Regions from separate parts of the Rouxiella badensis genome, predicted to be linked through region 2. Evidence: predicted binding sites of a transcription regulator. Region 2 holds the regulator's gene; the other holds the start of a gene.
What was found. The regulator PurR, encoded in region 2, represses purine synthesis genes. The targets are predictions, from matches to a motif close to CANGCAAACGTTTGCNTG.
Positions count from the first base shown of each region.

Region 1 (7,778 bases), 840 kb from region 2:
GCGCGATGGTCAAGATTGGCAAGGTTTATCAGAACCTGATGGTCGATGTTAAGGCAACCAACGTAAAGCTGGTGGATCGCGCCTGCCGCATTGTGGTCGAAGCCACCGGGGCCGATCGTGCCGAGGCCGAGCATGCGCTGAAGCAGACCGCATTTGAAGTGAAACCGGCCATCCTGATGATTCTCGCGCAGATCACTGCCGAACAAGCCGCAGAGCGTTTACAGCGCCATAAAGGGTTCCTGCGCGCCGCGTTGGCGGAATAGTCGCGCGATGCCTTTGTTTGACGTTTGACAGGGTAAAAAGGGGGAGGAGCAATGGCAACGGATAAAACGCGGGTTCTGGCAACGGAAATCCTCAGCGGCGTGGGCGGTGAGGGCAATATCAGCAGACTCGAAAACTGTATGACGCGGGTGAGAATCCAGGTCCACGATGAACAGCTGCTCGACCTGCCTACGCTGAAAAATCTTGAAGGGGTCAAGGGCTACGTCAAGCAAGGGCAGCAGCATCAGCTGATTGTCGGCCCCGGTGCGGCGGGAAGAGTGGTTGACGCTATGCGCGAGCGACTTTCCTCCGCCGATCCCCTTGCTAAAGCACGGTTAGAACACAATAAGGCACAGGCCAAAGTGAAATATGCTGCGCCAATGAGTGGCGCGCTGCGTCAACTGGCGAACGTGTTTATTCCGCTTATCCCCGCTTTTATCGCCTCTGGCCTGATTACCGGCATCATCAATCTGCTTAAACGTCCTGACATCGCCGGCAGTCTGGCGCTGGATTACCCCAATCTCTTGGGACTGCTCGGAATATTTGGCGGCGCGGTATTTGCCATCATGAATATTCTGGTCGGCGTTAACGCGGCTCGCGTCTTTGGTGGTTCGCAGGCGATGGGCGGCGTAATGGCCGGGATCCTTTCAAGCCCGCAGCTGGCACAAATCCACCTGTTCGGCGAAGCGCTACAGCCTGGCCGTGGCGGGGTTATCGCGGTCCTTCTGGTGGTCGCTCTAATGTGCTGGATTGAGAAACGCCTGCGCCAGTGGCTACCCGAATCGGTCGAACTTATCCTCAACCCTCTTTTCACCACGCTTATTACCGCCACGCTTGCTATCGTTATTCTCCAGCCTCTGGGAGGCGTGATTTCCGATGCCATTGCGCACGGCGTCAATCTTGCCATCGACAGAGGCGGACTGTGGGTCGGTGCACTGTTGGCCGGATCCTTCCTGCCGCTGGTGCTCTCGGGTCTGCATCAGGGACTGGTGCCCATTCACGTCGAGCTTATTCAGTCACACGGTTCCAACCCACTGCTGCCCATTCTGGCGATGGCGGGCGTCGGGCAGGTGGGAGCGGCGATTGCGGTGTTGCTGAAAACCCGCAATCCCCGGCTCAAAAAAGTGATTAAAAGCGCGCTGCCGGTCGGCATTCTCGGCATCGGTGAGCCGTTGATTTTTGGCGTTACGCTGCCGCTGGGACGGCCCTTTATCGCCGCCTGCCTCGGCGGCGCAGTGGGCGGGGCGCTAATATGTTATTGGAAAGTCGCGACGGTAATTACCTTTGGTATCTCGGGTTTGCCTTTGGCGCTGACTATTATCTCCGGTAAAGTGGGACTGTATCTGACCGGTGCGCTAATCACGCTGGTGGCCGGCTTTATTTTTACCTGGATTATGGGGTTCAACGATCCCGAGGAGTAACGCATTGGGCGCGAGGACGGATCGACGGGTGGTATTTTTTGATCTCGATGGCACGTTGCATCAGCAGGATATGTTCGGCACTTTTATGCGCTTTTTGCTGCGAAAAATGCCGCAAAACCTGCTGCTGGTGATACCTGTACTGCCGATTATCGGCGCAGGAATGGTGCTTTTTGGGCGGGCCAAACGCTGGCCAATGAGCCTGATGCTGTGGTCAATCACCTTCGGGCACGGTGAGGCGCGTCTTAAGGCGCTTGAGCTGGAATTTGTGAACTGGTTCCGTCACAAAGTGGTGGCTTTTCCCGTGGTGCAAATGCGCCTGCGTGAATACCTCGACCGCGACGACGCTGAGGTATGGCTGATAACCGGTTCGCCGGAAAATCTGGTGCGCGGGGTGTATAACGCCTCACCTTTCCTGCCGCGCGTCAGACTGGTCGGTAGCCGCATTGCTCGTCGTTACGGCGGTTGGGTGCTGACCCTGCGCTGCCTCGGCGAAGAAAAAGTCGTGCAGCTTGAGCAGCGCATCGGTTCCCCGCTGAAGCTCTACAGCGGTTACAGCGACAGCAAGCAGGACAACCCGCTGCTGTTTTTCTGTGAACATCGATTCCGCGTCAGCAAGCAGGGCGAACTACAGCAACTGGAGTAAGGCGGCGCAATTGATTAAAAATCGCCGATCATTTGTTAAGCTCATACTTAACAAAACCGGTCGCTATACTGTGTAAGCAGGTTCTCGCAGTGTATGATAGCCGCCGTTTTAGTCAGGGTGAGGTTTACGTGATAGAGCAATACAGCGATCAATACTGGATGCAGCACGCCATGGCGCTGGCATTAAAGGCGCAGGAAGCAGGCGAGGTGCCGGTCGGCGCGGTATTGGTGTTGGGTAATGAAGTGATTGGCGAAGGGTGGAACCGTTCTATCGGGCATCACGACCCTACCGCACATGCCGAAATCATGGCGTTGCGCCAGGGAGGCAGGGTGGTGAAAAACTATCGACTGCTCGATGCGGTTCTCTATGTCACCCTTGAGCCGTGCGTGATGTGCGCGGGTGCGATGGTGCATAGCCGCATTCGTCGTCTGGTGTATGGCGCTGCGGATAAGAAAACCGGGGCGGCGGGATCACTGCTTGATGTGCTGCGCCATCCGGGCATGAATCACCAGATTGATATCACCTCCGGCGTGCTAGCCGACCCGTGTTCACATCAGCTCAGCGAGTTCTTCCGACTGCGACGCAGCCAGCAGAAGGCGCTGCGACAGGCCCATCGTGCGGCCGCCAACGAGACTCATCAGCCAGAATAGAGCGCGAGAGGCTTAGCCTCCCGCGTTTTTTAGCGCGCTCAGTGAGACCGCCGGATAACCCGCACCAAGCTGGGTCTGTAACAGCAGCGCCTGCGCTTTTTGTTTCTCTTTCTCCATCAAGTATCCCACCAGGCTTATCTGGTATTTACGGATATTCTCGACGTAGTTGAACGCCTGGGTACCGCGTGCGTAGCCGTAAGTCGTCTTGCTGTAGTAGCGTTTCTGATTCAGCAACGGCAGGCGCTGCTTGACGTCAACCCAACTGTCGGGATTGCCATTCTGCGCCGCAGTAATAGCGCGCGCGTCGAGCATGTGCCCATAACCCATATTGTAGGCGGCCAACGCAAACCAGATTTTGTCGTCATTGTCGATGGTGGTGGGCAGTGAATCGATAATGTGATTCAGATACAGCGCACCGCCGCGAATACTCTCCTCGGTGTCGAGTCGATCGCTCACCCCCAATCCTTGCGCGGTTGCGCGGGTCAGCATCATCATGCCGCGTACGCCGGTTGGCGAGGTTGCGTCGGGATCCCAGTGGGACTCCTGATATGAGATGGCCGCCAGCAGACGCCAGTCGATGTTGCCAGCATATTTTTCAAAGAATGGCTGTAGGGTGCTGAGTTTGGCATCTATATTGTTGAGGAAGGCACGAGTGTCGACAAAGTCGAAGTTACCCACGTGGCCCAGATACTTCTCCTCGAGCTTCTCCAGCGTGCCGTCTTCTGAGATTTGGCTAAAGAAGTCGAGCATGGCGGCATATAGGCTGTCGTCATCGGCCTTCTTGCTAAAGTACCAGGTTACCGGCTCGTCGTCGGAGGCATCAAACGCCACCGCCAGGCGCGGGTAAACGCGTTGCAGCAGGGCGACGGTCACGGAGTCGCCCAGGGTGTATTTGAGCTTTCCTTCGGCAACCTGCTGCATCAGTTCGGCAGGCGAATAACGACGGGTGACGCCCCAGTTGAGATCGGGAAACTTCTTCTTGGCGTCTTCGAGGGTAGAAATATGAGCCGAGCCTGCCGAGACAACCATATTACCTTTAATATCGGCATAGGATTTCGGGCGCACCGAACCCTGACGATAAAGCACCTGCTGGAGAACGGTATAGTACTCCGGCCCGGTACGAAATGACTTCAAACGTTCGGCGTTGTAGACCAGACCCGAAGCGAGCATATCGGCTTTGCTGCTTTTGAGATCGCTAAACAGGCTGTCAAAATCTTTGTGCGGTATCAATACCAGCTTCACGCCCAGATAATCGGCGAAACGGCTGGCTAATTCATAATCAAATCCCCGGTCACCGGTGGCGCCGTTAAAAAAAGTCTGTGAAGCGTCGAGCGTGCTCACGCGCAACTCCCCACGGGACAGGATGTTTTGTAGCTGGTCACCGGAACCACGCTGCCATGGAATGCTCGGCCAAAGGGCGAGCGCCAGCAGCAGGGTGATCAGACCTACAACTAAGTAAGTAATTTTTATGCGCTTCAAATAGTTATCTCTCTGCGGCGCTATTCTTTTAATAAGCTAAAATGGTGCTGAAAATAGGGCTATAATCCCGGTGCCGACGCATTTTGCTCAACAAAACGTCAATCTGCAACTTTATTCCCAATAACCCCTGTAAACTGTAAGGACAAATCTATTATCAATAAACCGTGCGCAAACGGTTTCGTCGCGCTCGAGGATTCTCTATAATGGCCCGCGTTTTCCCCCTGTTGCGCCCAATGAAGCACCTACGGTCAGTTGCTTCGAAGACGAGAGATATTTGATTATGGAAATACTGCGTGGTTCGCCCGCTTTGTCGGCTTTTCGCATTAATAAACTGCTTTCCCGTTTTCAGGAAGCTCAGCTTCCGGTAAACGATGTCTACGCCGAATTCGTACACTTCGCCGATGTCAGCGCACCTCTGACAACGGAAGAACAAACCAAGTTGCAACGCCTGCTCAAATATGGTCCTTCTCTCGCTGAACATGCTCCCGTTGGCCGCCTAATTCTGGTTACACCACGTCCGGGCACGATTTCGCCGTGGTCTTCCAAAGCAACAGACATTGCCCACAACTGCGGTCTGTCTCAGGTTGTACGCCTTGAGCGCGGCCTGGCGTTTTACGTTCAGGCTCCCGAACTGACCGAAGAGCAGTGGAAAACCCTCGGTGCGCTGCTGCACGACCGCATGATGGAAACCGTCTTCAGCGAGCTTTCAGACGCTGAAAAACTGTTTGCCCAGCACCAACCGGCTCCGGTTCAGCACGTTGATCTCCTCGGAGAAGGCCGCGTGGCGCTTGAACAGGCTAACGTCAAACTCGGTCTGGCACTGGCAGAAGATGAAATTGACTACCTGGTCAATGCCTTCACCAACCTTGGCCGTAACCCGACCGACATCGAGCTGTACATGTTCGCGCAGGCTAACTCCGAACATTGCCGCCACAAAATCTTCAACGCCGATTGGATTATCGACGGCGAAGCACAGCCTAAATCGCTGTTCAAGATGATCAAAAACACCTTTGAAAAAACCCCTGACCACGTGCTGTCTGCCTATAAAGACAACGCCGCCGTCATGGAAGGTTCAAAGGTTGGCCGTTTCTACGCCAACGCCGAAACCGGCCTGTACGATTTCCATCAGGAAGACGCGCACATCCTGATGAAGGTAGAGACCCATAACCACCCGACCGCTATCTCTCCATGGCCGGGCGCAGCCACCGGTTCCGGCGGCGAAATCCGTGACGAAGGCGCAACCGGTCGCGGCGCGAAGCCAAAAGCTGGCCTGGTCGGCTTCTCAGTTTCCAACCTGCGTATCCCTGGATTTGAACAGCCTTGGGAAGAGAACTTCGGCAAACCTGAACGTATTGTGACCGCGCTGGAAATAATGACCGACGGTCCTCTCGGTGGTGCAGCTTTCAACAACGAATTTGGTCGTCCCGCGCTTCTTGGTTACTTCCGTACCTATGAAGAGCAGGTGAACAGCCATAATGGACCAGAACTGCGCGGATATCATAAGCCAATCATGCTGGCGGGCGGAATTGGGAATATTCGTGCTGACCACGTGCAAAAGGGTGAAATCACCGTTGGTGCAAAACTGATCGTGCTGGGTGGCCCGGCCATGAACATCGGTTTGGGCGGCGGTGCAGCGTCATCTATGGCGTCCGGCCAGTCCGATGCCGACCTGGATTTCGCCTCCGTACAGCGTGACAACCCAGAAATGGAGCGTCGCTGTCAGGAAGTTATCGACCGCTGCTGGCAGTTGGGCGAAGCGAACCCGATTCTGTTCATTCACGACGTGGGCGCGGGCGGACTGTCTAACGCCATGCCTGAGCTGGTAAGCGACGGCGAACGCGGCGGCCGTTTCCAACTTCGTGATATTCTGAATGACGAGCCGGGCATGAGCCCACTCGAAGTCTGGTGTAATGAATCTCAGGAACGTTACGTGCTGGCCGTTGCGCCAGAGCAGCTGGCGCAGTTTGACGCTATCTGCCAACGCGAACGTGCGCCTTATGCCGTTATCGGTGAAGCGACCGAAGAGATGCACTTGACGCTGGAAGACAGTCATTTCGACAACCAGCCGATCGACATGCCGCTCGACGTTCTGCTCGGCAAGACGCCGAAAATGACCCGTGACGTGCAAACCCTTAAAGCGACCGGTGACACGCTTCAGGGCGAAAATATTCAAATCGCCGAAGCGGTGAACCGCGTACTGCATCTGCCGACCGTGGCCGAGAAAACCTTCCTGATCACTATCGGCGACCGCACCGTGACCGGTATGGTTGCACGTGACCAGATGGTGGGACCGTGGCAGATTCCGGTAGCCGACTGTGCGGTGACCACCGCCAGCCTCGACAGCTACCACGGTGAAGCGATGTCGCTCGGCGAACGAGCACCGGTAGCGTTGCTGGACTTCGCCGCCTCTGGCCGTCTGGCCGTGGGTGAAGCGCTGACCAACATTGCCGCCACCGAAATCGGTAGCCTCAAGCGTGTTAAACTTTCCGCAAACTGGATGTCTGCGGCCGGTCACCCGGGTGAAGATGCGGGCCTGTACGAAGCCGTTAAAGCCGTGGGTGAAGAGCTGTGTCCGGCGCTGGGTATTACTATCCCAGTAGGCAAAGACTCGATGTCGATGAAAACCCGCTGGCAGGAAGGCACCGAGCAGCGCGAGATGACCTCGCCGCTGTCTCTGGTTATCACCGCCTTTGCACGCGTCGAAGACGTACGCCATACCGTGACGCCTGAACTGCGTACCGACAAGGGCGACACCTCGCTGCTGCTGATTGACCTGGGTGCAGGCCACAACGCACTGGGCGCAACCGCGCTGGCGCAGGTTTATCGTCAACTGGGCGACAAACCGGCCGACGTGCGTAACGTCGAGCAGCTGGCTGGCTTCTTCAACGCTATGCAGACGCTGGTCTCCGAGCAGAAACTGCTTGCTTACCATGACCGTTCAGACGGCGGCCTGCTGGTCACGCTGGCAGAGATGGCGTTTGCCGGTCACTGTGGCCTGACTGCCGATATCGCGAAACTGGGTGACTCTGCACTGGCAGCCCTGTTTAACGAAGAGCTGGGTGCGGTTATCCAGGTACGTAACGACCAGCGTGCCGACGTTGAGCAAGTGCTGGCAAAACATGGCCTGGCCGACTGCACGCACTTCCTGGGCGGCGTCGAACAGGGCGATCGCTTCGTGATAACTTCTGGCGACAAGCCGGTGTTCAGCGAAAGCCGCACGACGCTGCGTACCTGGTGGGCAGAAACCACCTGGCAGATGCAGCGCCTGCGCGACAATCCAGAGTGTGCCGACCAGGAACACGAAGCCAAGAAAGACAACAGCGA
Region 1 is NZ_CP114062.1:3,149,144-3,156,921, reverse strand. Features, by position in the region: gene murQ (N-acetylmuramic acid 6-phosphate etherase) at 1-263, shown strand, start outside; gene O1V65_RS14615 (PTS transporter subunit EIIC) at 315-1,682, shown strand; gene yfhb (phosphatidylglycerophosphatase C) at 1,687-2,325, shown strand; gene tadA (tRNA adenosine(34) deaminase TadA) at 2,415-2,975, shown strand; gene mltF (membrane-bound lytic murein transglycosylase MltF) at 2,988-4,454, opposite strand; gene purL (phosphoribosylformylglycinamidine synthase) at 4,735-7,778, shown strand, end outside.
Region 1: the regulator PurR is predicted to act here: its motif matches at 4,620-4,637, upstream of purL (phosphoribosylformylglycinamidine synthase).

Region 2 (7,778 bases):
TTGATAACATTTCGCTCGCGATTCGGTACCACTGATTATCTTGAATACTCAGGTCTTCTACACACGATGAACTCATAGCTTCTCCATCACTTTCTCTTCTGACTTATTAACCTGCTTAAAAAGCAACGGCTATTGGCAGGTCTTATGAGAACAGACGGATATTCCGCCTTGTCTGATATATGACTATGAACAGAGGGAAAATACGAAGGACACCAGGCGTAATACGCCGCGGTGAATCATCCTTGCACTAATAAATGTGACGCGATTCGCGCGCACAAAAGTTACTTGTGATAAAAGTTTTGTAAAAGTGTTATTTTCTTATGTTGAATTGAGTATAAGCTCGCCTGCGCGCATTCTCAACTGTAAATCGCAACAGGCGAACATATTCTTCAAGTTATTGTAACATAACGGTATTATATTAACTAGTTAGCATGCTTTGCTTCTGGATGTCCAGACTTCTGCTTATTCGCTGAACGCGTCAAAATAAAGTATCCCATTCCCACCAGCACCACCGTCGTAAGCATAACGGTCACCGTCGAGAATAATGGCTGGGATATAAATGCCGACACCATCATGCTACTTAAAAAGCAAAGTCCTAACTGTAATGTATTCTGCAACGCGGCAGCCTTTCCTGTATTAGCAGGAAATGGCATTAATGCATTTGCTACGACAATGGGATAACAGGCACCGTTTACCAGCGCCATTAAACAGAACGGCACTAACAAACTTACCAGCGTAGCCTGAGTTAACGTCGCAACCAGATAAAGCGATATAACGCTAATAGCATAGCCTAATAAAAGCCAGGGCAGCAGACGAACCCCATCAATTTTATTGATAATCATCCTACAGCCGTAACCCCCTAATAAAAATGCAATAGTTTGAGGGACATAGCTCAAACCAATCGCAGAAGGTCCGTAGCCCATTTCACTTAGAATAAAGGGGGAACCGGTCAGCCAGGCAAAAAAGCCGGCCGAACTGGCGCTGTAAATCAGTACGTTACCGCTATAAACCGGCGAGCTGAGCATCTCGGTGACACCGCTTTTTGCCTGCGCTTTTTCGGCAACAGACTTTTTCGTTTCTTTCAGCGTCAGCGTGAAGAACAGCAGCAGGGCGCTTATCACCAGCAGCAGGGCAAAGATGACTCGCCAGTTGAAATGATTCAGTACCCATGCGCCGACTAATGGGGCGAGGGCAGGAGAAAGTGCTACCAACGGCATGATGCTGGCAAAGGTGCGTTTCGCTACGTCAGACGCATAGCGGTCAACCACCAGCGCCTGCCAGCTTACCGCCGCGGCACAAACCCCAATAGCCTGAACAAAGCGCAGCGCCAGGAGCAGCTCGGTGTTTTGCACCCAGATCATGCCCAGACAGCCTACGGCGAACAGCGACAGTCCGGTTAATAAAATAGGTTTACGGCCAAAGCGGTCGGAAAGGGGACCCCAGAACAGCTGCGCCACGGCGAAGCCAGCCAGGAAGATACTCAGGCTAGCGCTTATTCCGCTGGCCGAGGTATCCAGACTCTCCTGCATGCTGCCAAAGGCCGGGAGATACATGTCGGTCGCCAGAAATCCGAGCATGCTCAGCCCGGCCAGATAGAGTAAAAAGCCAAATGAGGGTTTCATGATGTTCTCTTATAATTCAAAAAAGCAGTTAAATATTTCGTAGGGTGAAGCCAGTGGCGCAGTGTATCCGCTTGGCTTGCGGATTGTGAAACGTTAATATTTGCACCATGTGATTAAAATATTTGAAAGCAGAGAGTTGCAATGATCATCCCGACAAAAGGCGGTGCCTATGTGGTCTGAATATTCACTCGAAGTCGTCGACGCTGTCGCGCGAAACGGCAGCTTCACTGCCGCAGCGCTTGAGCTCAATCGCGTTCCGTCAGCGATTAGCTATCAGATTCGACAGCTCGAAGAATGGCTGGCGGTCCCCCTGTTTGAACGCCGACATCGCGACGTAGAATTGACGCCCGCAGGTCGCCTTTTCGTTGATGAAGCCCGAGTGCTTATCAAAAAAATGCTATCCACGCGTCGCCAGTGTCAGCAGGTCGCCAACGGCTGGAGCGGGCAGCTACGTGTGGCGGTCGACCGAATAGTAAAACCCGATCGCATACGGCAGCTGGTGGTCGATTTTTATCGCGCTTTCCCCGACACCGAGTTATTGATTCAAGGAGAGGTGTTCAACGGCGTTTGGGACGCGCTGGCCGATGATCGTGCAGACGTCGCCATCGGTGCCACCAGCGCGGTGCCGGTCGGCGGGCGTTTCAGCTTTAGGGACATGGGGACTTTACCCTGGCACTGTGTGGTCAGCGCCACGCATCCGCTGGCAGCACAAAATAGGGCGTTGGACGATGATGCGCTGAGGCCTTATCCGGCGCTGTGTATAGAGGATACCTCCAGAAATTTGCCCAAACGCGACACCTGGACGCTGGACAACCAGCGTCGTCTGGTCGTGCCGGACTGGACCTGCGCCATTGATTGCCTTTGTGAAGGGCTCTGCGTTGGCATGCTGCCAGTACATAGGGTTGCGCCGTGGATTGCGCAACAAAGGTTGGCAGTGCTTAATCTTGCCAACGTGTTTCCGGAAAGCCCGTGTTGTCTGACGTGGGACCAGCGAAATCATTCCCCGGCGCTAGACTGGTTGTTGGAGTATCTCGGGGACAGTGAAACGCTGAATCAAGAATGGCTGAGATAGCCTCACGCCCGCGAAGGCGGGCGTGAGAGGAGCGCAGAAAAGCGAGAATTAACGACGATAGTCGCGGAAAGGACCGTCGGCCACGGAGCGGCGTTCAACCAGCTTGGGTTTCACCTCGATGGTCTGCTGCACTTCGCGCTTGCTAATAATGCGGTCGAGCAACATGGTAAAGGCCATCTCGCCCAGGCGCTCTTTCGGCTGGTGTACCGTGGTGAGTGCTGGAGAGAAGTAGCGCGCGTTGCGCACGTTGTCATAACCAATGACCGAAATATCCTGAGGAACGCGCAGGCCCATTTCGTCGGCTGCGCAAATCGCGCCCATCGCCATCACGTCACCGCCGCAGAACACTGCCGTCGGTCGCTGCTTCTGGTTGAGGATCTTTTGCATTGCCTGATAGCCTGATTCAGGTTCGAAATCACCCTGAACCACCCATTCATCACGCACGGCAATATTGGCTTCATTCATCGCTTTCAGGAAACCGCGATAGCGACCGCCGCCGGTGTTGCGGTTCAGCTGACCGGGAATGGCGCCAATGTCGCGATGCCCGCGTTCAACCAGGTAACGACCCGCCAGATATCCGCCCTCGAAGGCGTTATCAATAATCGAGTCGGTAAAGTCGTTCTGCGCTTCGCCCCAGTCCATCACCACCATCGGGATTGAACGGTACTCCTCGAGCATGGCAAGCAGCTCGGCCGGATACTCGGCGCACATCACCAGCAGGCCGTCGACGCGCTTTTGCGCAAGCATTGCCAGATAGGCTTTCTGCTTTTCCAGATTATTGTGCGAGTTACACAGGATAAGCGTGTAGCCCTTCGCGAAGCAGCTGTTCTCAACGGCTTCAATGACTTCGGCGAAGTAGGGCGCCTCACTCGAGGTGGCCAGCAGGCCGATGGACTTGGTGTTATTCACCTTCAGGCTACGCGCGACGGCGCTCGGGGAATAGTGCAAATCTTTAATGGCTGCGCGAACCGCAGCTTTAGTTTCTTCGGCGACGAAACGGGTTTTATTGATGACGTGCGACACCGTTGTAGTCGAAACACCAGCGCGCTTAGCGACATCTTTAATCGTGGCCATGTAAAAATCACTCCTGAACTAACCCTTTTCAGCACGTTAGTTTTTTGTTAATCGTTTGCCTGCGTGCATTCAACTGCATAAATCATTTTAAGCAGTTAATTCGTTGGGTGGTTTCAGGAATCCTGAAAGATGCGTCGGACAACGCCGACCGGGCACACAGCGTGGTAACCGCTAATTTTCTCTTATATCTCAAGAAAGGGAAAGCCAAATTTGCGCTTTCGCGATAAGTTGCGCAAATCGGTGCACGATCGGTAGACGTTTTTACGCAAAGCGCGCAAAATATTTAGGCTTATAAAATATAGGGTTTTTAATCTTCTATCCGGCAAGGAGTCTATGTGGATACCAATCTGAAATACTCATTGATAACCGTGGTGTGCGCACTGGTGACGATCGTGGCATTCAGCTTTACCGCCGTCATGCACTGATCTTTTGCCGTCAGGCAGAAACGAAAAAGGGCGATTTCTTATCAAAGAAATCGCCCTTTTCTATTTTACCGCCCGCTCGAGAGGGGGTAGGCTTAAACCATTCGTTAAATGCTATTCACAGGTGTTAAGCGAGAAATCATTATTTAACGAATCGTTTTCGGCGTCATGACCCGGCGAGCACCAACGTAGTGGTCTTGCCAGTAGTTATCTGCCAGATAACTAATTTTGATGTCTTCTCCAGAGCGCGGTGACTGAATAAACTTACCGTTGCCGAGATAAACACCTACGTGGTCCGCCGCGCCGCGTTTAGTAATTCTAAAGAACACTAAATCACCAGACTCAAGCTCACCGCGTGGAACCGGGGCCGCATCGCGCAAATGGTACATCTCATTGGCGGTGCGAGGCATTTTAATACGCATTAAATCTTTGTACGCGTAATAAACCAGGCCACTACAGTCGAAACCAGTATTCGGGGAGGTTCCACCCCAGCGATAAGGTTTGCCGACCTGGTGCATCAGCTTGTTCATCGCGGTTTCTTTAGCATGCAAATACTTTTTCTTGTGCGCTGCACTCAGCGTTAACGGGGTGCAGGTATCTTCTTTTGTTTTATGCTTTCGGTGTCGTCCGTAGGCTTTTTTGCCTTCTTTCGCACAGACCACGTTAGTGGTAGCAGCCAGAGAACGGCTAATCGAGTTTATCTCTTTCTTCGAGTTCTCTGCCTTGTGTCTTGCGAGCCTGGAAGCGGTTGGCTTCTCGGCCTTGTGCCTGACGAGTTTAGTGCTGGTAGGATGCTTGTGCTCGACTTTCGCCTTCCCGTGCACTTTCTCTTTCGTCCTGCTGTGTTCTTTGGCTTTCGATTGTTCTTTCACCGGAACAGTCTTGGTCTTTCTATTGCTTCTCGCGACGACCTTTCGCTTTCGTCGCTCATCAGGCTTTGCCTGGCTTACGTGCGTTTCGGCCTGTTTGGCGGAGACGCGATGACTTGGCGAAGCATTCGCCAAATTCAAAAAGAGCTGGGTAAACAGCAGCACAAAAAGCGTAAACATTAAACGCATGGCGTCGCTACCAATATTAGGCCGAAGTTAAACATCAAAAGATGTCCCAGTATTCCCGAAAAGCGGGAGACAAAACAGCACGAATTGCTTCGATTCTAATTCATATTGTGAGTAAAAGTTAATAACTTTTTTTCTGGGCAAAATATGAGCTATAGCGCCGAAAAAATAACCAGGATTCAGAGGGTTAAACTCACGTTACCTAAAAGATCCCTTTGGGATCGTTTGGGTTAAAGTCACAGAATAAAAATGTTATTCTATATGAATCTTTATTTTTGCACTGTTTTGACAATCAGGGATACTATCACCGACATTACAGGGATGCATCAATTAAAGGCCTTTTTGTGCGCTAAAGACCTCACAAAAAATGGCGTTTTTATCCGAGGGCTGCTCTCGTTACAATGGCAGACAGTTGATCAGGTTTTTTCCGATTTAAGTAATGACCGTGACAGCCAATTAATGGCTTGAGGAAGCAAGAAAATGACCACTACTATTGAAAAAATTCAACAGCAGATTTCCGAGAACCCGATTCTTCTTTATATGAAAGGCTCTCCAAAGCTGCCAAGCTGCGGTTTCTCTGCTCAGGCCGTTCAGGCGCTGTCTGCCTGCGGCGAGCGTTTCGCTTACGTCGATATCCTGCAAAACCCGGATATCCGTGCAGAAATGCCAAAATTCGCCAACTGGCCGACCTTCCCACAGCTGTGGGTTGACGGTGAGCTGGTCGGCGGCTGCGATATCGTTATCGAAATGTATCAGCGTGGCGAACTGCAGCAGCTGATCAAAGAAACGGCTGAGAAATATAAATCTCAGGAAGAGCAGCCAGAATAATCGGCTTCGACTCTTGAAATAAAAAGAGCGGCTATCGTAGCCGCTCTTTTTTTATGTCTTACTATTTATCTTAACGAGAAGAATTTATTTCTCTTCAACGCTCTCTTCTTCAGCAATAGGCAACGGCCAGCCACCGAGGCGTTTCCAGCGGTTTACCAGCTCGCAAAACAACGCAGCGGTTTGCTCGGTGTCATAAAGCGCCGAGTGCGCCTGAGAACTGTCGAAAACGATACCCGCGCTGATGCAGGCTTTGGCCAGCACAGTTTGTCCAAGCACCAGGCCGCTCAACGCTGCCGTGTCGAAGGTGGCAAAAGGGTGGAACGGATTACGTTTCAGGCCCGCGCGCTCGGCGGCGGCCATCAAGAAGCTGTGGTCGAAATTGGCATTGTGCGCAACGATAATCGCGCGATTGCAGTCCTGCTCCTTCATCCCCTTACGGATTGCCTTGAAAATGGCGTGTAGCGCGTCGTATTCGCTAACTGCGCCACGCAGAGGGTTAGTCGGGTCGATACCGTTAAATGCCAGTGCCTCAGGATGCAAAATCGATCCTTCGAAAGGCTCAACGTGAAAATGCAGCGTTTCATCGTTTTGCAGCCAGCCGTCTTCGTCCATTTTCAGCGTCACGGCGGCGATTTCAAGCAGGGCGTCGGTCTGGGCATTAAACCCGGCGGTTTCTACATCAATTACCACAGGATAAAACCCGCGGAAACGACCTTTCAGGGCGTTAATGTCACTTTTGTCAGCCATTGGTATCTTATCTTTAAACGAATTCAGCGCGCATTATGGCAAATTTTCAGGCCAGATGCAGGAGGAGAGAATAAAAAGCAAGAAAGGGCGCCTCGATTGCGCCCTTTAAGTTACCGGTGAGACGGGATTAGTTACCCAGTCCCTGACCTGCATGTTTAGATTCGATGAGCTCGATTTTGTAGCCGTCTGGATCTTCAACGAAGGCGATGACCGTGGTACCACCTTTAACCGGGCCTGCTTCACGCACCACTTTGCCGCCTGCTTTGCGAATGTCTTCACAGGTTTGCGCAACGTCGTCAACGCCCAGCGCCAGATGGCCGAATGCGGTGCCGTGGTCGTAGCTCTCTACGCCATAGTTATAGGTCAGTTCGATGACCGCCCCTTCGCTTTCGTCTTCATAACCGACAAACGCCAAATCGTATTTGTATTCTTTATTCTGACTGGTACGCAGCACTTTCATGCCCAGTACTTCAGTATAAAACTTGATTGAGCGCTGCATGTCGCCAACGCGGATCATGGTGTGAAGTAAACGCATAATTTCCTCTGATTGCCAGTTAAAACATATTGAATACTAGACTAACTCAATGCTATCGCTTTGTCTTTAAGAGACATCCCGACTGAGCAGTCTCTAAGCACTGGCGGGCTTAGAGACTGTTTTGAGGCAACTTACAGCGTAGGATAGTCGGTGTAGCCTTGTGCGCCGCCGCCGTAGAAGGTTTCTGGCTTCGGCTCGTTGAGCGGAGCATGGTTTTTCAGACGCTCAACCAGATCCGGGTTGGCGATATAGCTGCGGCCAAACGCTACGGCGTCGATGTAGCCCTTCGCAATAAGCTCTTCGGCTTTCTCGGCGGTATATGCACCGGCACCCACGATGACACCTTTATAGTGCTCGCGAATCGCTTTGCGGAACGACTCGGTATAAGGCTTGCCGCCGGCCCAGTCGGGTTCCGAGATATGC
Region 2 is NZ_CP114062.1:2,310,867-2,318,644, reverse strand. Features, by position in the region: gene cfa (cyclopropane fatty acyl phospholipid synthase) at 1-76, opposite strand, end outside; gene punC (purine nucleoside transporter PunC) at 423-1,622, opposite strand; gene punR (DNA-binding transcriptional activator PunR) at 1,792-2,694, shown strand; gene purR (HTH-type transcriptional repressor PurR) at 2,743-3,768, opposite strand; gene cydH (cytochrome bd-I oxidase subunit CydH) at 4,104-4,193, shown strand; gene O1V65_RS10675 (C40 family peptidase) at 4,337-5,248, opposite strand; gene O1V65_RS10670 (Grx4 family monothiol glutaredoxin) at 5,726-6,073, shown strand; gene rnt (ribonuclease T) at 6,158-6,820, opposite strand; gene gloA (lactoylglutathione lyase) at 6,948-7,355, opposite strand; gene nemA (alkene reductase) at 7,487-7,778, opposite strand, start outside.